Regions from separate parts of the Paenibacillus yanchengensis genome, predicted to be linked through region 1. Evidence: predicted binding sites of a transcription regulator. Region 1 holds the regulator's gene; the other holds the start of a gene.
What was found. Region 1 encodes LexA, which represses DNA repair genes until DNA is damaged. Its sites were predicted from a motif close to CGAACATATGTTCG; they were not measured.
Positions count from the first base shown of each region.

Region 2: a site for LexA is predicted at 2,844-2,857, ahead of ACFSTH_RS08485 (DNA polymerase IV). Genes of this name have one in related genera too.

Region 1 covers NZ_JBHUMH010000060.1:4,232-15,180, forward strand. Annotated here, with positions in the region: gene ACFSTH_RS16860 (alpha/beta fold hydrolase) at 426-1,208, shown strand; gene ACFSTH_RS16865 (hypothetical protein) at 1,376-1,585, shown strand; gene ACFSTH_RS16870 (M50 family metallopeptidase) at 2,081-2,773, shown strand; gene ACFSTH_RS16875 (hypothetical protein) at 3,022-3,171, shown strand; gene lexA (transcriptional repressor LexA) at 3,494-4,117, opposite strand; gene ACFSTH_RS16885 (LysM peptidoglycan-binding domain-containing protein) at 4,278-4,661, shown strand; gene phnW (2-aminoethylphosphonate--pyruvate transaminase) at 4,773-5,873, opposite strand; gene ACFSTH_RS16895 (DUF896 domain-containing protein) at 6,177-6,371, shown strand; gene ACFSTH_RS16900 (hypothetical protein) at 6,427-6,939, shown strand; gene ACFSTH_RS16905 (HAD family hydrolase) at 6,974-7,768, shown strand; gene ACFSTH_RS16910 (1,2-dihydroxy-3-keto-5-methylthiopentene dioxygenase) at 7,874-8,419, opposite strand; gene ACFSTH_RS16915 (DEAD/DEAH box helicase) at 8,569-10,860, shown strand; gene ACFSTH_RS16920 (ribonuclease H-like domain-containing protein) at 10,857-10,949, shown strand, end outside.
Region 2 covers NZ_JBHUMH010000016.1:252,305-263,253, forward strand. Annotated here, with positions in the region: gene ACFSTH_RS08460 (hypothetical protein) at 1-158, shown strand, start outside; partial or broken gene ACFSTH_RS08465 (sigma factor-like helix-turn-helix DNA-binding protein) at 175-270, shown strand; gene ACFSTH_RS08470 (hypothetical protein) at 329-736, shown strand; partial or broken gene ACFSTH_RS08475 (CHRD domain-containing protein) at 929-1,333, opposite strand; gene ACFSTH_RS08480 (DUF3189 family protein) at 1,601-2,116, shown strand; gene ACFSTH_RS08485 (DNA polymerase IV) at 2,900-4,165, shown strand; gene ACFSTH_RS08490 (hypothetical protein) at 4,162-4,644, shown strand; gene ACFSTH_RS08495 (hypothetical protein) at 4,980-6,317, shown strand; gene ACFSTH_RS08500 (hypothetical protein) at 6,739-7,206, shown strand; gene ACFSTH_RS08505 (VOC family protein) at 7,342-7,716, opposite strand; gene ACFSTH_RS08510 (hypothetical protein) at 7,929-8,483, shown strand; gene ACFSTH_RS08515 (helix-turn-helix transcriptional regulator) at 8,561-9,502, opposite strand; gene ACFSTH_RS08520 (ThuA domain-containing protein) at 9,694-10,422, shown strand; gene ACFSTH_RS08525 (NAD-dependent deacylase) at 10,453-10,949, shown strand, end outside.

The DNA of each region.
Region 1 (10,949 bases):
TTTTAATGTGCCCCCAGAATGCCCTCCTATTTTTTATGTTGCGAGTTAAAAACACTCTCAGTAGGGTGACCAAGTCGTTGACTTCTTCGGAGGTAGTGGATTGAACCCTCATAATTTGTGATCAGCTTGGTCGTATCTGCAGAATAATGGAGCTGGATCCTATTTTCTGTGTCGTTATTAAAAAGCGATACCAAGAAGCCACTGGCATTGAACCTGTGCTGCTTCGTCGTGTAGATCCCGCAGCCTAAATATAGGCTATGTTAAGTTTGTTAAGGATTCTCTTATTAAGCTCCGGGGCAGTAAAGTTAGTAAATAAAGTCCGGTTCAGCCGACATCGCGTATCAACAAAGAATAGACAATCACCTATGTTGCCTTAGATGAGTATCCTATTGTTAAAGCTATTTTAATTAGACGGAGGAAACAGCATGGGATACTTTGTTACTGTAGAACCAGGTGTGAAAATATATGTAGAGGATGTGAACCCAGAGGGGAGTAAAACAATACTATTTATACATGGTTGGCCTTTAAACCATAAGCAGTTTGAATATCATTTTAATATTCTTCCAGCAATGGGGTACCGATGTATAGGCATTGACTGGAGAGGTTACGGTAACTCTGATAAACCATTTAGTGGCTACAATTTTGACAGATTGGCAGATGATATCCGTGCAGTAGTAGGTGCATTGCAGTTAAAAAACTTCACATTAGCAGGACACTCCACAGGGGGAGCAATCTCGATTCGATATATGGCTCGCCATCAAGGTTATGGAGTATCCAAGCTTGTTCTTATAGACGCTGCATCTCCGACTAGTGTGCCAGAAGAACTTGCAAATATGTTCATTACAGGAACACTAAATGATCGTCCTAAAATGTTGCAAGGAGTAACGGATCTCTTTTTTTTCCAGTATATTACGGAGCCATTCTCGGACTGGTTCTTTCAAATGGGATTACAAGCAGCTAGTTGGTCGACTGCGGCAGTCATGACTACACTAAGAGATGAGAATGTGTACAATGATCTTAGCAAAATATTTGTACCTACATTAATTATTCATGGCATCCATGATAAAATCGTTCCCTTTATCAATGCTCAGGAAACAAATAAGCTAATTAAAAATTCACAACTTGTTCCATTTCAATATAGCGGTCATGGTGCTTTCTGGGAAGAACGTGACAAGTTCAACCAGCTATTAATGCAATTTATTGGCTGATCGTCTCTTTAACAAACCGGGGAAATTAATTTAGAATCAACCGCCTGATGTTGGGCGGATTTTTTTATGCCACAACAAAATAAAAAGAGAGACGCAGTAACGTCTCTCCGCTAACCAGGGTGACACCCCTGCATGAGATCATGTACAGCCGTGGCTACGATTTGCGAATGCATGTAGATGAATTACTGCAGCAGCATGAAGCTGAGATCATGCTTGGGATCATCGAGAGTAAGGAACAGTACCGCAAGATAATTAAGGCTGCTATCGCTCGATGGGTTCGTAATTTTCAGAAGGGCCATATCGAAATACAAAGCGTCGACAATTTACGTAAGTTGATTGAGCTAGATATTGAGTTGCAGAAGGATGACTTGAATTAAGTTCCCTTTCAATCTCATCAATGACAACTGAAAATTTCTTTATAAATTTGTTTTTGCTATCTTCTATCACTACATGGATCATAACAGCTACAAACATTGCTAATATTGCAAATGCAAGATGAGGTAATCGTTCTAAAGTATGAATTGAGTTTTGTAAAAATGATATCTTTACTTCTTCTGGGGAAAGAGAAGCTACGGAAACTACTATAGTCATTAAAGCTATAAGTAGTGAAGTTGTTATTATTACTCCATTAAAAACTTTAGATGGTATTTTTTCTTCACTATGAATATGTACAGAAAACTTGAGTTGCCTTAACCGTTCTGGAGATAGTTTTTTTATTTCTTCATACAGAAGATTTATATTTCTAATTAGTTGCTTGTTTCTTTTTTTAGAGAGTAGTTTATTTACTTTATGTCGGTGAGAGTGGATCGTCAAAGGATGAAAGATGTGATAAGATGAATCCACAATGTTTGACTTAGGAGGTATATATACCCATGTATGCATGGCTAAAAATGGCAGCGGTCTTAATTGTGACGGCTATGCTGACTCGATTAACCCCGTTTTCTTTCTTTTTCCGTAATGTGGATACATTGATCCATGAGCTGTCTCATGCATTGGTTACTTTAGTACTGTCTGGAAAGGTGAGGTATATTTATCTATTCAGCGATCAGAGCGGTGTCACACTGACTTCCTTCGCCAGTGCGTGGAAGGGGATTCCAATTTCATTGGCTGGTTATACAGGCTCAGCAATGTTTGCAGTTTTGTTGTTCTTTTTATTCGCTCATCGCAAAGTAAAGGCCGGTTTAATTGTCATTGCTTCGTTAGCTTTAATTGGACTTCTTTTATTTGTACGAAATAACTATGGCATGATGTGGAGTGGAGGATTTGTTGCAGTCACGATTTTAGTTTATGCTTTTGCTCCATCTTGGCTGCGTAACGGCTATTATTTGCTCATTGCTTTTATATGTTTAGTCGAGTCGGTACTTAGCTCTTTTACGATATTATCGATGTCGTTTTTATATCCTTCTATAGCAGGTGATGCGACAAATCTGAGCAATTATACGCATGTGCCAGCTTTCGTTTGGGGAATACTGTTCACGTTATTTTCCTTGTGGTGTGCCAAACATTCTACAATGTTACTGTTTCGTAAAGAACCAGAACCGATAGATGAAAGTTTGGGAATGTAACACGTCAATTAATTGTGAAACAGGGTACTCTACACTGTATTCCTTTACTTTTCGTGATTTCATTTCAATTGGGTCAAAATTACAAAATCTCATATGTTTCGAAAATTGGAATAAAAAATTATGACTGTGAAAAGAAGCTTTTTTAACACAAAGTGACCATAACTTAACTGTAAGTTGAAAAGTATCTTACAGTTTTTTATGCTATATAGCTATAGTACAATTGAAATTAATTATCTAGGAGGAGACTCTTGAAAAACATATTAGGGTTTATGATCTTGGGGATGGCTATTGCATACTTATCATTATTCTTAGGCACGTTTGGTTTGATCTTACTTGGTGGAGCAGCTTTTGGACTCCTACTATATATTGCAATTGCTGTTTCGAAAAATAATAAATAAAGTATATTGTAAAACTTTTCTTAAACGGGTGAAGGGACCATCTCCAATGCAGCAATGAATGCTACTAAGGAGTGGTCCCTGATATCACTTACAGACTATTTTGTTGCGGCAAGTTTAGCTTAAGCTGATATTAGCAGCAGTTGTTTTTGCCGAAGCCTACAAAGCTGCAAGAAATAATTACCAAGAGGATGAAAAGCACAAGAATTGAACCTGTGTTTGAGTGTGCACCACCGAATGCTGACATATTGTTCTTCACCTCCCTGCCCTGCGGATATAGTATAGGTTATGCACTATAGGGGGGAGTTGACTGGGTGTTTGTGTATTATTGCAAATCTCTAAATAAACCGATGACTTTTCCTAATATCGTCACATTCGGAAGCCGAATGGGCTGCATTGTTTCGTTCTCTGGTTGTAAACGAATATGATCTTTTTCTTTATAGAAAGTTTTAACAGTTGCTTCATCTTCCTCTGTCATAGCAACGACAACTTCTCCATTGTTCGCGGTTTGTTGCTGGCGAACAATAACGTAATCGCCATTATGTATACCTTTCTCAATCATACTGTCTCCAATAACGTTTAAAATAAATACAGTGTGTTCACCTACGAAATGAGTAGGTAATGGAAAATAATCTTCAATATTTTCTGTTGCAGTTATCGGTAATCCGGCTGTTACCCTACCAACTACTGGGACTGTTACGACAGGTAGTGGTGTAAAAGTGTCTTGATCTGATTCTTGATTAAGTATTTCAATAGCACGTGGCTTAGTTGGATCTCGGCGAATAAATCCTTTTTTCTCTAATCGATCCAGATGGCCGTGAACCGTAGAGCTTGATAGTAGTCCAACCGCTTCTGCAATTTCTCGGACGGAAGGAGGGTAGCCCTTATCTTTCACTTCTTGTTTGATGAAATCGAGAATCGCCAGCTGTCGTTTGGAAATTTTGGTCACGACAATCAACTCCATTCTTCATAATTAACATAAATTATAACATAGAACCGCCGTTCGTACAAACACAAGTTCTTGCGAACAAACATTCTATTTTTATCTTGAACCAAACGTGCGTTCGTGCTACAATCGAAATAGAACAAATGTTTGGGGAGATGACGAAATGTACATACATACAAGCTCATATAAGTCGATTTATGGTGATAATAGAACAGAAGAATCTAGGAAGTATTCGAATAAGGTTCGTTATATAAAGGAGTTTACTCGCCTACAGTCTAAAGTGGTTATAAATATTATCGTTTTAACATTGTTTTTGTCTATATCTGTATTAGTTACAATTAATGCTTCTGATCAATATTCGGATCAACCACAGGTTGGTGAATATGTCGTATTTGCGACTGCTGGCGATACATTGTGGTCAATTGCGCAGCAATATGGTCCAAATAATAAAGATGTTAGGCAACTAATCCATAAGATTAAAGATCGTAATTTATTAACATCATCCGAAATTTTAATTGGACAACGCCTTATTATTCCAAAATTCTGACAACTCTGTGGAACAGAAGATAAAACAATAGAGCGAAGCACTGTAACAATCGCACAGGTTCGCTCTATTACTTTACTATATATATTTGCTGTTGAAGATTAGTAATCGACGTTATTCTTGTCCTTTATATTGGGCAACCGCGACACAAAGCTCAATAATATCATTTGCATGGATGTCGCCAATATTACCAATTCTAAATACTTCTACATCGGATAATTTTCCTGGGTAGATAACAAAGCCTTTATTTTTTAGGAAATTATAAAAACCTAGAAACGTAAATGAAATATGTGTTGGATAAATAAAAGTTGTAATGATCGGTGACTGTAAAGCTCTTGGCAAATAAGCGGTAAATCCAGCATCGCTCATACTGTCTACTAGAATTTGTTGATTATTTTTATAGCGTTCGTATCTAGCCGCGACGCCACCTTCTTGTTCCAGCTCTAATAGAGCTTGTGCAAAAGCACGTACGATATGAGTAGGAGATGTAAAGCGCCATTTGCCTGGATCTTCTTGCATTGCTTGCCATTGATCATATAAGTCTAAGGAAAGTGATCGTGCTTGCCCTTTGCATTTCTCTATTTCCGTCTGTTTTGCAATAATGAAGCTAAATCCAGGTACGCCTTGAATGCACTTATTAGCACTACTGATCAGAAAATCGATATTTAGTTGTTCAGTTGCGATTGGGATGCCACCAAAACTACTCATCGCATCAACAATTGCAATTCTATGATGTTTTTTAATTGTATTTACAACTGCTTCGAGAGGATTTAAAATACCTGTTGTTGTTTCACAGTGTACCATCGCTACGTGAGTGATAGAAGGATCCGCTAGCAAATGCTGTTCCACTGTTTCTGCACTGATTTGTTCATTAGCTGCAAATATGACAGATTGATAAGGTATGCGCAATACGTGGCAGATTTCTTCAATACGTTTACCGTAAGCACCATTTTGTAATATGAGTAGTTTGCCTGATTGCGGAATAACTGAACCTAGTACTGATTCGACTCCAAAACTTCCACTACCTTGCATCAAAATAGCGGTATATTTTTCTTCCGAAGCTTCAGCTACTTCTAATAGTTGTTTTCTAATTTGTTGGACAATTTGTTTATACTCATCATCCCAAGTGCACCAATCTTTTAACATTACTTCTTTAACAGTTGCGGTTGTTGTTAATGGTCCTGGCGTAAGTAGTAGGTAGTGATCCTTCTTCATATTTAATACATCCTCTCAGCATGGATTAATTTGTTGGACAATTTGTTTTTAGTTGTTTTTTGTTATTATTAATTGTTTTTAATTTTACTTTTCTTTTTCAATTGTTGCAATGATGATTTATCTAATTTACAAAACATTAATAGTTTGTTTTTTGTTTTTTTTCGATAATAGGTCGCTATCTAATAATTACGTCATATTCATGTTACAATTTGATTGTTAAATGGATGTAAACTTGACAAGGGATAGGTAGAAATGTAAAAGTAGAATGGAGTATTTAAATCGTGAGAGGATGGGCTACTAGTAATGAATATCGATCAGTTGATAGCAAGAATAAACGAGTTGTCGCGCAAACAGAAAGCAACAGGTTTGACAACGGAAGAAGTGGTAGAGCGTGATAATCTACGACAACAATATTTACAAAATTTCAAAAGTAATATGCGTCAAGAATTAGACCGTATTAAGTTTGTTGATGAAGAAGAAGAAGGTCAGTTACATTAATTGTAGTTGTCCTTTTTTGCAGCATGATGGATAGAGAAGATATGGAGGGATGGGAATGTCTCGTTCTTGGGAACGTCAAGTTCGTAAAAACATGCAAAAAGTCAATCAAACACGTAAAAAGTCTGGAAATTCTCCTATTAGCTTGTATAGTGAGAAAGGTAAACAGTCTGTCTTTAAAGGAAGAAATTATGTTATTCCATTTTTATTAATTTTGTTTATACTTGGTTATTTGTTTATTGTTACGGCACAGCCTGATTTTGTGGCAAATGGTATGTTTTGGGTGACGGTTATCGCATATGTAGTGTTAGCAATAATGTTCTTTTTCCGTAGACCCTATTTGACTATTGGGAAAGATTTTGTACAATCAAGAAGAATAACTGGTGACAAAACGTTATACGCAACTGGTATTAAAGAAATACGCTTGCAAAAGGATTCTGTTGTTATTGCTCCAAAAACAGGTGCAGCATGGACATACTCCAAAGTGTTGAATCGTTTTGCGACAGAACAGATGGGACAAAAGCTAATAGAATTCGGTAAGAAAAATGATGTAAACGTAGTGGAACATTGATAATGAAGTAACGGTTGAGGAGAGACTAAATAAAATGACGAAAAAAGCAGTACTATTTGATTTGGATGATACGCTATTGTGGGATGAGCGTAGTATTAAAGAAGCGTTTGAGGCTACTTGTATGGAAGCTGCGCGTGTTGTCGATGTAGATCCAGAAAAATTAGAGGAAGCTGTTCGAATGGAAGCACGTGCACTATATGAAACATATGATTTCTATCCATTCACGAAAATGATCGGAATTAACCCTTTTGAAGGATTATGGGGAGATTTTAAAGCAGGAGATTTGGTAGATTTTCGTAAAATGCAAGAAATTGTTCCTACATATAGAAAAGATGCTTGGACAAATGGCTTAAAAAAACTTGGTGTTGATCATGCAGAATTAGGTGCGAAACTAGCGGAATTGTTCCCGGCAGAGCGTAGACAACGACCGATTATTTACGAAGAAACGTATGCAGTATTAGAGCAATTAAAAGGAAAGTATAAACTATTGTTGTTAACGAATGGTTCGCCTGATTTACAGCAAGAAAAACTAAGTGGTGTTCCAACATTAGCGTCCTATTTCGATCATATTGTTATATCTGGACAATTCGGTGAAGGTAAGCCGAAAGCGTCAATCTTTCAATATGCTATGGAGCAGCTACAGATAACAGCTGATGAAGGTGTGATGGTAGGAGATAAATTGACAACGGATATACTGGGTGCTAATGGGGTTGGTATGGATTCTGTTTGGCTCAATCGTCATCATGCTACCAGAAATGATGAAATCATTCCTACTTATGAAATTGAAAATTTGAATGAATTGTTACGGATACTAGCCGAGCAATCATAATCGATATATATAATAATGCAGACGGAACTGCTAATCATCGTATGAATCGATGGACAGTTCCGTTTTTTTGTTTATTATTATCTCATACTAAAGCTAAGACAATGATTAGTTCTTCGATTCAAATTGTGGATCAGCGAATGGATGAGCAATCCATCCTTCTGTTTCAATAAATAATCTAACAGCAACGATTTGACGATTGTCCATTAATGTAAAGAAATGAGGTTTGTGTTCAGGAACCGAAATAACATCTCCTGCTTCAAGCTCAACGTCAAAGTAACCTACATCTTTGGTGCCTTTAATGATAAATATACCTTTACCAGCTGTTATTGCTCTTACTTCGTCTTCTGTATGTGTATGCACATTTTCGAATTTTTTCAACAATTCATCTAGGTTAGGTGTTTCATCAGAAAGTGTAATAATATCCCACGTTTGATAACCGCGACGTGCTGCCAAATCACGAATATCACTGTCAAAGGTAGCTAATACTTGTTGCTTTTCTTCATCAGAAAGTACAAATTTGTTTTGTAACTCGGTAGGTAGTTTACTAGCATCCCAATGTTCATACAAAACCTCTTGTGTATCTAAAAAAGAGCGTACATTTTGTTCGCCTGTAATTCGTTCACCAGTGTTGCGTATTTTAATTTCAGCCATACTTATCCCTTCTTTCCCTATAGACATTAATTGATGTGTTTAAGTATAGCTAATTTTGATATTATTGTCGATATTGGATTGCGGCACGAACGTATATTCTGTACAATGAAAGTACTAGATGAATGCACGGAATGATAGAGGTGAACGAGATGAATGAATGGACAGGCAGAAGTGAAAGTTTACAGGATTGGTTAGAGGAGCTTCGGCAAGATAATGAAATAATGAGTAATATAGCTCACTGGAGGGTGATACCGCCCAGAGAGGCAGTTGTCAGTCCGTTACCAGAACAATTACATCCAAAATTGCAGCAGGCATTGATTAATCGGGGGATGGAGCAATTATATAGTCATCAATTCGCTTCGTTTCAAGCGGCTACTGCAGGCTCGCATGTAGTGACTGTAACACCAACGGCATCGGGAAAGACATTATGTTACAATTTGCCGGTACTACAATCTATTTTACAAAACGATGAAGCAAGAGCATTATATTTATTTCCGACAAAAGCGCTAGCGCAAGACCAGGTTGCTGAACTACATCAATTTATTGAAGCTATGGAAGCTGATATAAAGACGGATACTTATGACGGGGATACTCCACCTCAAGTGCGAGCTGTTATTCGTAACTCTGGACATATAGTCGTGACTAATCCAGATATGTTACATGCAGCTATATTGCCACACCATACGAAGTGGATCAAATTATTCGAAAATTTAAAGTATATTGTTATTGATGAAGTTCATGCGTACCGTGGTGTTTTTGGAAGTCATGTTGCCAATGTTATTCGCCGCTTGCTACGTATTTGTCATTTTTATGGTTCGAATCCACAGTTTATTTGTGCATCGGCAACGATTGATAATCCGCAACAGCATGCAGAGCGCTTAGTAGGTCGAAGTATGACATTAGTGAACAATAATGGAGCCCCGATGGGCGAAAAGCATTTTATTTTTTACAATCCACCCGTCGTTAATAAACAACTGGGAATTAGGCGGAGTAGTATACTAGAGACTAGAAAGTTAGCTACTAAATTGTTGGAACAAGGTGTACAGACGATCGTATTTGCTCGAAGTAGAGTGAGGGTGGAACTGTTACTTACCTATTTGCAAGATTCCATTAGACACAAGCTTCACAAAGGAACTATTCGAGGTTATCGTGGAGGTTATTTGCCAAAACTACGTCGTGAAATAGAAGCAGGTTTACGTTCGGGAGAGATTAAAGGAGTAGTGAGTACGAATGCACTCGAACTAGGAATAGATATAGGGCAATTACAAGCCTGTGTACTTCAAGGATATCCTGGTACGGTAGCTAGTACGTGGCAACAATCTGGTAGAGCGGGCAGACGACAAGAAAGTTCTGTTACGTTTATGGTAGCTAGTAGCAATCCTTTGGATCAATATATTGTACAAAATCCTGATTTTTTCTTTAATCGTCCGGCTGAGCAAGCATTAATTGAGCCTGATAATTTATTGATTTTGATTGACCATGTAAAATGTGCTGCTTATGAGCTTCCTTTTGTAAAAGGAGAGCAGTTTGGTGCAGAGCGTTTGGAAGATATGATGGAATTTTTAGTGGAAGAAAAGGTGTTACATGCTTCGGGCGATCGGTGGTTTTGGATGGATCAATCATTTCCCGCCAATCATATTTCGCTTAGAACGGCTGCTGCGGAAAATTTCGTTGTAATCGATGTTTCGAACCGAAATCAAGTAATTGGTGAAGTGGATCGGTTTAGTGCGCCAACGCTCATACATGAAGAAGCTATTTATTTGCATGATGGTTTACAATATCAAGTAGAGAAGCTGGATTATGAGGAGAAAAAAGCATACGTCCGACGAGTAGATGTCGATTATTACACGGACGCTAATCTTGCGGTTGATTTAAAAGTATTACATATTGATCGAGAGCGGATCATTGGTAATATAGCATGTTCGTTAGGTGAAATAACGCTGCATGCTAAACCGACTATTTTCAAAAAAATCAAACTTCGCACTCACGAAAATATAGGTTCTGGACCGATTCATTTGCCAGAAGATGAGCTTCATACGAGTAGTTATTGGTTTTCGTTTGCTGATAGTGTTACAAATCAATGGAATAAACAACAGTTACAGTCAGCTTTACTAGGTTTATCAAACGTATTAGTTCATATTGCTCCAGTGTATTTGATGTGTGATCCGTTTGATATAAGAGTTGTTCCTCAAATAAAGGCGATTTATACGAATAAACCTACTATATTCTTTTATGATAGATATCCAGGCGGCATTGGTTTAAGTAAGCGATTGTATGAGGTACATACGGATTTATTAGAGCAAGCGTACACGTTACTTACACAATGTAGATGCGAAGCTGGCTGCCCTGCCTGTGTAGGTCCCGTTGAAGAAGTAGGATTACAAGGAAAACAATTGGCATTGCAGTTGATCTTTGGTGAGGAAACGGAGACTATGAAATGAGTAATTTATTGCGTAGCAGGCTTAATAGACTATCTGGCAACCAAGAAACGGTATCTAAAGTAGATGATACTGCCAAAATGCCTAATGAC
Region 2 (10,949 bases), on a different contig from region 1:
TTATCGCAAACGGAGAATGGGTGGAGCAACCAAAAACAACACGATATTACATCGTAAGTGGCGAATCAATGGAAGATGTTTACAAGTTACAAAAAAAGCAAGCAGAAAAGTGGGGAGAGGAGCTAATGGTAGCTCCACAGTTTAGAACTAAAAAATAATAAACATGTTCGTTTTCGTGAAAAAGAAGTTGTAATCAATCGTTTTGGATTAATTTCTGGAGGAGAAGAACGAACGCAACGAGAAATCGCTAAAGAGTTAGGTATTAGTAGAAGAAAACGGCAAGCTGGATATATGATTTTATAAGTAGTTGGAAAGATTAGGAGGATGTATGGCTAAATTAAAAGATATTAACGGAGAAACAGTGTTTGAATTCAAATTTGTACGTCATTTCCCCGGAGAGTTCGAAGGAAGTAAACTTGAAGTTAACATTAGTAGTAGTAATGGAAGCCGAGAACTAGTTTTTGGTTGGATGAATATTACACTTAATAATTTTATAGCTTTATTAAAAGATTTTCCAGGGGATAAGTATGATAGAGTGTTTGATCATTCTGACGAAAATTTTGAATTGAAATGGTTGCATGAGTATCGATCGGATTTGTATGTTCTGTTTTTTGTGTATGATGGATTTTTCCTTCCCCATTTAAAAGTAAGTAGTGAAGATATGAGGAGTTTAGGCAATGAGCTGGAAGAAGAGTTGCGAGTTGCTCCAACAGAAGAGCCTGAATATCTAAGATAACAAAAGCGGCAATGGGAAAATATCCTACGGCTTTAAATGTATCTTTATTTTTTATTTCACAGACAGGGTTTTTAACAGTGGAAGGTCGCCTTCACCAATACAACCAGAAAAGCGACCGTGGTAAGTCGCTTTTGTGTGTGATTTTTATATGAATAAAGATAACGAGGAGTGTAAAAGCAATATTTTTATATATTATTTACGAACAATTTGACCGCGAATTTCTCCATCCGGGTTCTGTATTGTGTGCACATTAACCTAGGCATTACCTCGTTTAATCTCACAAATTAAATTGCAAATAGTCTTACCTTTTAACGCTCCTACTAAATCACTTCTTCTTAGCGTACCTCTAATAACGCCTCGATTTACAGAAATTCCAAATTTAGATGGACCAAATAGAAAGGCCACGACGGGGCCGTTCTCCCCTCTTCGCCCTAGATGGATATGAGCTTGAGTTACTTTTTTAATATTTCGGATGGAAAGTTTAAATAGTAGTAAATTGCGAGTTCTACCTTGTTTAAATAGTGCATCTCCTGTAGCAATCGTATTTACATGTGGAACTTCATTTCTTCCGTTTAAGGAAGCTCGAAACCTTTTCATCTAATATTACTCTTTTTGTTTATAGAAGTATATTCCTAATAGAAGAAAGGGTTTGTTTATTAGCCCGATACCGAAAAATTTGACTAATTTAGGCACTTAGAGACAGCATCAAGACCATAGCAACTCTATTGGATATAAGTGAAATTGCGTACTATCTCCCTGTATTGTCCATGTGTCGAATTGGGGCTTGCTCTATGTGGGTATGCCGCATGATTGAAGACAAACAGAACTGACCATACTAGATATAAAATATTAAAGGATGATTCCATGATCTATATTTATAATGACTATGGGGGGACACATACAACGTCTCTTGCAGCTGCATATCACTTAAAACAAATTTCTCAGTCAGAACGAAAGTTAACGAAAGAAGAAATATTGAATGTAAATTACTTCAACAAATTGACTAAAGATGATTTCGGGAAAATTATATTTCACGGGGTAGATGAAAATGGAGATTCCGTATACACAGTAGGCAGGAAATCTGCAAAATTTGTTGTACAAGCGTTAAAAGATTTATGCCAGTTACTACAGAATAAACATCACTTTCATGAAAAAATAGTATTTTCTAATACTTCCCCAACTGTACCGTTCGTTATGTCAATTGGCGGATTTTTTTCAAGGGGATTAAAAATTGATTTTATAGGCGTTCCTTTATTGGTTTTAGGTGCTAAACAATGCTGCGACAATATTTATAGATTGGTTGAGAATACTAAACAAGTAGGAAGATCCTCTAATGAGGCACAAATCATTATTTTAGAAAATGAAGTGTATAAGAAATAAATGAAGTAGATACGTTGCATTGGTTATAAGTATTTTACCACCTAATGCTTCATAAGCAGCTAACACATTACGTAATGCTTTTTTTCTGGATCTCTTACCGTCCAATCAAAATTATTTCCATCTCCTTGTCCCGTCGCACCTTATGTAGGTGCTGGATTGAAATCGTTCGTCGTTGTCGATTTAAAAATGGAAGATATGTATATAAATATTAAAATTCGATCTTAAGGTCGGTTCTTTGTATTTACAAGTGTTGTAGCATTTGACCATAGGTCGTTCGGACTTGGCTTGTATCGCATGAGGTCATAAAATCTACTGTGAAAATTTGTAATAGGAGATTATAGTGGGAGTTTATACGATAAAACGTACAAACATTCAAATAAGTGCTGGAGGAGATCAAGTTTATACGAAAAACCATATAAAATGCGGCCCATAGTAGGTTAAACGTAGGGGGGTTTATACGATAAAACAAACAAACAACCGTAATTTGGTTGATCGGAATGCCGCTTTGTATGAAATAACGTACAAGCTTACCGCTCCATTCATTGATCTTGAACATGACCTGTTATGACGCGAAATAACCATTAATAGTATAGTGCGTAGGCGAAGCAAAACCCGGCATTCCTTTCCATATGGAAGTAAGTTTGTCGTAACGAGTGGCTACGTGTTTGATCTAAGGTAGTTAATGTTTATTTTAAAAATCAACAGGAATTTATTGTATGTTGCATATCGAACGTTTGTTTGGTATATATTATATAGAACAAATGTTCGAATGGGGCGCATATGATGAAAGAACATAATGAACGAACAATACTGTTGGTTGATGGACAGTCTTTTTACGCATCGATTGAAAAGGCAGCACATCCAGAATATCGAGATATGCCAGTAGCGGTTGGCGATCCAACGCGCAAAAGCGGTATTATTTTGGCTGCATGTCCAATGGCAAAAGATCGGGGAGTGACAACAGCGAGTAGGGTGGAGGAAGCTCTAACTTTATGTCCAGATCTCGTCATTATTAAGCCACGGATGCAACGATACATCACAATTTCGTTATTTATTACACAAATATTCGAATCTTTTACCGATTTGGTTGAGCCATATTCCATCGATGAGCAATTTCTCGACGTGACTGGATCGGTTGGTTTATATGGTTCAGCTGAAGAGATTGCACGCCAAATACAACATAAGATCAAGTTGTCGACTGGTGTTTGGTCCCGAGTAGGTATTGGACCGACAAAAATTTTGGCAAAAACGGCAACAGATAATTTCGCAAAAAAACATCCAGAAGGGATATATCGGCTAGACCAGACAAATATTGAGCAGGAACTATGGCCACTACCAATCAATAAGATGTTTATGGTTGCCTCGCGGATGACAAAGCGTTTTGTAATGCAGGGGATAAATACTATTGGAGACATTGCACAAATGGAGCTTACAGCGTTCAAGCAGTTGATGCGCAAGATAATGGGGAAACAGAGTGATATCCAGGCTGAATATTATTGGCAGACAGCACGCGGTATTGATCCAAGTCCGGTAGTTTCTGCAATACGAGGAGCGCTCAAATCTGTCAGTCATGGTAAGGCGCTGCGAGCGTCCCTTTATTCTCGTAAAGCGGATATTGAGGTAGTAATTCATGAGCTTTGCGCTGAAGTGTGTCGGAGAGCTCGAAGAATTGGGGTACAGGGGCGCGTAGTATCATTGGGCATTGGCGAGACTGATGGTCAGCGTGTCAATTCATTTGGTCGACAAACGACTCTCGATTATCCAACAAATCTTACTCAAGAGCTACAAGCGGCTATACTTAAATTATTTAACGAGTACTGGCAGGGGATGCCCGTCAGTTATATAACAATCGTGTTAACTCAACTAGCAGGAGATGAGGTGCAGTACCTTGATCTTTTTATGGATCGAGCCAAAATATATGATTTAGAGTGTGCGACAGATCGGATCAGAGAGCGATATGGAGAGGCTGCCATACTTCGAGCATCATCTTTATTGGATGCCGGAGTGGCGCACGAAAGAGCCGGACAGATTGGAGGACACTACAAATGACAAAGTTGGACGGAAATGAACGCTGGAAAGGGAAAATGTTACTGACTGAGCATCAAGAACAGTATGATCAACGACAAGTTATAAAGTCTGCGGCGGGCAGACCTACTTCGGAAGAACTCGATATGATAAGAGATTTGGTTGTGCTTCCCCATTTGATAACGATGATCCAGAAGTCGCTTGAAGATATGGCGTTTTCTAAAATAACATTAAAGGGAGTTGTCATTCGTTGCCTTGAAGTTATTATGTTTAAGATAACGGATGATTATTATGTTCTAAAAAGAGAACTTAAGCAGCGTAATATTAAAGTGTCGGATGAAGAGACAAATGACGGGATACTTTATTACCGATATTATTGTCGGGGATATGAAGAAAAGTTTGGTATTGTTCGCGAAACACTTCGATCAGATGTTACGTTAAAGCTCACCAAATATACAAATGATATAGGCAAATTGTTGAAACAAGTAAATAAAGGAAAATAGTTATCTCTGTCGAAACTCTTATCAAAGAGATAATCAATACAAAAGTCGTCCATTGGACGGCTTTTGTGTATTTAGGAATAACTGGTTAGAGAGACGTTATCTTTAAAATATTTAAAGCCATTCTAGAAACTCCAGTCGATTGCCAAAAGGGTCGTTTAAATAGAAACGTTTGACTCCTTCATCTATTCTTGCTTCATCAATGACTTGCAATGCTAGTGATTCAGGTTAATTTATTTTAGGTAATATATTACAAAAAAGGACATATACAACCATGGATATTCATGCTATTATAGCAAAGGGATAATACATAAATTAGATTAAAAGGAGGTATTTGTGTGTTATCAACGTATGTCCTGTTCGATGGTATAAAATGTTATTCAAACTACTATTCGAGTATGGATATGAATCTGAGGAAACTTGCGATTTCCCTTTCATTATGCATGATGGCTTTTTCTGCAGTAATTCCCGTTTCAGAACAAGAAATTGCTACAGAAGCAATCGAAAACACTTTTGTTGACTCTGCTTCGTTAAAATCGCTACAAGAAGATTCAGAGGTATCGATGGATATCGTAGATGAAAATGGTCAACTGGTTCCGAATGCTGACGTTACCGTACTTTCAATTTCGGAAGACCATAAACTTATTTATCAAGGTAAGGCTGATGAAAATGGCAATGCTACATTCAAAGTTAGTTTGTCAAATGAAAGTAAAGCTTCTCAAGTGAGTGTTGTTGCCACTGGCGTTTACGAGATTTACTATGTAAATCCAACTAATAATGAAATGGAAACAATGAATTTTTCCGTTCAATTCTTAAAGGAAAACGTTAAAGTTTCTCAGAAAGATTTCGAGGAACTAAAAGGACAAAGAAAGATCAAGCTAAAAGGTAAATTTAATAACGACAAAAGCAAGCAACCAAAGAATTATGTCGATGCAACTAATGTCTCAGCACTAACCCAACTTGCCAACTATCCGGGCACTGGCCCTAACTGCGTATCTGGTGGTGGAAATGGGTATACCATTTGTACGAACGCTAGTACAGATTCTAACCAAGAAGTTAAAATCGGAACCGTAAACGTTGGAAGCGATGAGAAAGTAACCATTACGAATTCAACAAGCTCTACGGTTAAACTTTCTTCTGGTATAAAAACGAGTACTAGCGCAGGATTTAGCAATAGCGGAGACGTCTCTGTTGCGAATACATCAGGTACTTATACAATTAACGGAAAATGCATTTATAATAATGGAACCTATTGCAATGTTTCTGCTGACTTTTATGGGTACTTTACCTACAATTATACCTCTAAATCGGTTTGGTATATGGGAGTGAAGCAATACGATGAGTACAAAGTAACGCCTGTTAAGTACGACGGACCTTCCGCTAGACTAGATTACAATACAACTTCTAACAATGGCTATACAGTAACAGCGGCCAAACTAGCACCAGGGTATTTTGAAGTATCCTCTGTGGCTTCGGCCGAAAAGTTAAACACTTCAGAAAAAACGTACGCTGCTTCAGTGAGCTTTCCTACTCCTGCTGGCAGCTTTACTGGCAATACGTCAACGACATATGCTAACACTACAAAATATTTGTGGGCTCCGTTGACACCAACATCCACAGTCATTTATGGTCACTATTTGGTTAATGGTTTCTACCATGTTACAAGAGTTAATTAATCCAGATTAACAGAAAATGATTAATAATCGTCTCTTGGTGGTGTATGACTACATCAGGAGGCGATTAATTTCTTGAGGAGTTTATTATGAACAGACTTATGTTTTTAGTTCTAGCCTTCATGAATAGCAAAAGTAGAATTGTTAGTGTACCAAGCGAAACAAAGTTCTTTAGGTTATCAAATGATTTTTAATATCAAGAAAGCAGGTACTTAAGCAAAATTGAGATTCAGTACCTGCTTCTTTATTTTTGGCTATGTTAAATTTCATTGTTGATAATAACCAAGTATTTGTAACAATATTTAGCATGGTTCCGTTATTTAGATAGCAAGGAATTTGAGATCAATGAGAAACTTTGATATATGTGTTTTTTTTTGCTAAGCTGATGAGCGCTACATTTCTAGTTAAGTTGTCACAAGGAGGCGTGAGTATCATTAAAGTTCAAAAATACATTCTATTGTGCTGTGTTTTAGCAATCTTTCTATCTGCTTGTGGCAAGAAACAGTCATTTGAATCCGAAACTCTTTATTTTTACAGTGGTGAGATGTTATCTTTAGTTGATCAACGGAAGAATGAGCATTCTCAGGCTAATGGAGTTTTGTATACCTTAATGCTTACTGATTTTCGACCGCAAGGACCAGTATTTCAAAAGTTTATTGAGTCCTATCAGGGTGCGACGGGCAAAGAAGGTCATATCGTATTAACAAAACGCACTAAGATATATACCCGCTCTCCATCCACGAATACAAAGATCTCGATTCCTGTATCAGATCTATATGAGTTTATTAAGCCTGTCGGTGCAGGAGATTATCCCAAAATCGAATTCTGGGTAACCCCTTATAAAAAAGTTGAATCTGACGTTGAGGCGGTTGAAGTTATTTTGATACAGTAATTACTTCGGTCTGTTTATTTACAAAATCTGAAAATATACTCGCGGACAGAACAATGGAGAAATCATTGAGCTAACGGCGAACGGTAGCTAATTTAACCGCCCTTTTTTAAGAGGACGGTTTTCTTTTAGTGTTGTTTAAAGCCATTCTAGAAACTCCAGTCGATTGCCAAAGGGGTCGTTTAAATAGAAACGTTTGACTCCTTCATCTATTCTTGCTTCATCATCCATCACTTGAATATCATTATTTTGTAAATGTTGACGTAGCTTATCTAAGTTCTGTACGTGAAATGCTGGGTGAGCTTTGATAGCGGGAACAAAATTTTTTTGCACTCCGATATGAACTTGGTGAATGCCGCATTGGAACCAGACGCCACCACGTTGTTTTAGAGCTTCAGGTTTTGGTATTTCGGTCCAGCCTAAGATGTTATTGAAAAAATTTAGAGCTTCTGTTTCGCAACCTTCTGGTGCTGCCAACTGAACGTGATCAAGACCATAGAAAGTATAGCTCATCTAACCGACTCCTTTAGTTTCGTTTAGCGAAACACAGTTTCATTTCCGTTCTAATTATACAACAATATGTAATATGAATCCAGTTTTTTTCTGTAAAAGTGGATTTAAAATTAACAATCAGTACAGCAGTTATGTGCTAGACAATTCCAAATATTTCAAGTAATATACTCGGTGGAAGTTATTTTTTTTCACAATGAAAGGCTGTGTTGCGGATGGCTTCAGCGAAGAAGCTGATCGTCATTATTGTGGTAGCAATGATCGCTGTATTTGTAGTGTTATATAATTATTCTTTTCCAAAACAGGTGGATATGGTGCAACAAGCGGTTATTTTTAAAAACGATGATGGAACGTCCATAAAGACAACTAGTGTGACGATTAAAGGAACGATGCATCGCCCTTTGTTTAAAGACAGATATTTTAAAGGTGAATTTCGGATCGATGGTTTTCCATTTACTTATAATAGTGATAGTACTAATTTGTTCATAGACAAACATAAAAATGGTGTCAATAATGGGATGTTACATTATACGACGTACTCGAATGTTAATGGGCAATCTCATCATGATGTGTTTACAGCGCCGATTTTTTTTGCGGATAATTTTGAAACATTCAATATCATTGCTAATGATGATTGGTTTGATAAATCTACGCAGGAAGTCCATTTTATTGTCAGTGGTGGATCGTTGGAGGAAGCTCGGTTAATACAGACGATGCAAGCGGAGAAATTGGGAATAGAGTGGGGGTTAACCCAAATATTTCGCAACTAACAATCGGATGGAGATTACTATAAAGCAAATAAGAGATAGAGTAGGAGATCGTACCATTAGTTAATGATCTCGCTACTCTATTGTTCGTCATTGTCTACTTTTTTTATGGAATGTAGATAACGTTCCCGATATTGCTTGGGTGAGCAATCGTTATATTTACGAAAGCGTTCGTAAAAGTGACCAATGTTAGGTAGTCCGACGTTAATTGCTATTTCAGCGATGCTATCGGTGCAAGTAAGTAGTAGCTTTTCTGCTTTTTTTATTCGTTTGTGTGCAACAAAGTCGGTAAAAGACATACCCATCGTTTGTTTAAACATTTTAATAAAGTAAGTGTAGCTCATGCTAACTGCTTGAGCGGCTTCTTTTACAGATAGTTTTTCGGTGAGATGGCTATCCATATATTGTAGTGCTGGCATTAATCGTTGCATTTGATGATTGTCATCATATTCTAGTTGCTTATCCGTATCGTAGCGGAGCAATAGTAACAGGATTTGTTTAATATAGGCAGACACGGCTAATTCATAACCGGTTTCGCACTGATTCATTTCCTGAAAAATGTGGTTTATAAACTGACGAGCTTGATCACGGACAGCATCATTGTGTTGGAAAATATAATTTAGATTGCTGAGTGGTCTAATAACTTCGTTAAAATGGTGCATCAGATGTGTCGTACTGGAGTCCCAATATTGTGATAATTGAATTTGTAACACGATATAACGTAGGTTCGATTTCGTTTGTAGTGTAAGGTGAGGCTCTGATGAACCGAGTATAGCAACATCTCCTGGTAATAGCTTTCGTTCCTCGTTATGATAAAAGACTAGCATCTCTCCTTCTAATAGAAGTAATAATTCGATTTCAGGATGGTAGTGCCATTGATATTGTTGTTTAAGTAATTCCATCGTTTGTAATTGTTGTTCATTTATTAGTCTATTGTTATCATGACAATCAATTTGCCAAATTTTTATTGCTAAAAAGGGATTAGAGTAATCTACTTGTTCTAAGTACATCTCGTTTTCCACTGTCAATCCACCTCCGTAGTTGTAATCACAACAGTTTTGCGTAATAGAAATACCGCTATATTAGAAATACTACATTAAGTATAACAGAATACCGTAATAAAAAGATGAAAAAGACAATCGTATAAATTTGAAATGTTGTCTACAATATAGAAGAGTAGTGTTCATTACATTTAGGATAGAGGAGTGTTACAATGAATAAGAAGCTGAACGTAACAATTTGGAATGAATTTTATCACGAGAAGAACAATGAGAAAGTTGCAGAAGTTTATCCACAAGGGATTCATCAAGTTATTGCTGATGGCATTGAATCAGCGAGTAAGATACGAACGGCAACGTTAGATATGCCCGAGCATGGATTAACAGAAGAAGTGTTGAATGATACCGATGTTCTTATTTGGTGGGGACATATGGCGCATGATAAAGTAGAGGATGCTATCGTAGAGCGTGTACATCAGCGTGTGCTGCAAGGTATGGGTTTAATTGTGTTGCATTCGGGACATTTTTCAAAAATTTTCAAAAAGCTAATGGGAACGACGTGCGATTTGCAATGGCGTGAAGTTGGTGAAAAGGAAAGAATTTGGGTTGTTAATCCCGCACATCCAATTGTGGAAGGCATCGATCGTTTTATTGAACTGCCACAAGAAGAAATGTATGGGGAGCATTTTGATATTCCTCAGCCAGATGAGTTAGTGATGGTTAGTTGGTTCGAAGGTGGAGAAGTGTTCCGAAGTGGTTGTTGCTACTCGCGTGGAGCAGGTAAAATCTTTTACTTCCGTCCAGGACATGAAACGTTCCCAACATATTATCATCCACAAATTAGAAAAGTAATTGATAATGCTATTAAGTGGGCAGCTCCCGTTGCTCGTCCAACACCTACGTATGGGCATGCACCGGAGCCGTTAGAAAAAATCGGACAATAAAATAATGAAAGGAAAGGAAGTTGCTAACTTATGTCAAACGAATGGCAAGCCGTTCATGACGTTATTCGCAGTGGGCAGCGAATCGTTTTTTTTGGAGGGGCAGGCACGTCTACAGAAAGTGGCATTCCTGATTTTCGTTCAGCTAATGGTATTTTTGCATGGAAAGATATGGAGTTTACGCCGGAACAAATGTTAAGTCGTAGTTTTTTTGATCGTTATCCAGCGTTGTTTTATCAATTTTATGTTACAAAAATGCTTTATCCAAATGCCGAACCTAATTTAGCACATGTTGCACTCGCAAAGTTAGAGGAAAGAGGGCAATTACTAGCTGTTATTACGCAAAATATAGATGGATTACATCAACGAGCTGGTAGTAAACGTGTGTTGGAATTGCATGGTTCCGTTCAGCGCAATTACTGTATGAATTGTAACCAGTTTTACACGTTAGAGGAATTGCTTGCACTTAGTCACGTTAGCTCGTTGGATAATACTCAGGAAAAATTACGGACGGAGAGTGCAGCTGATGG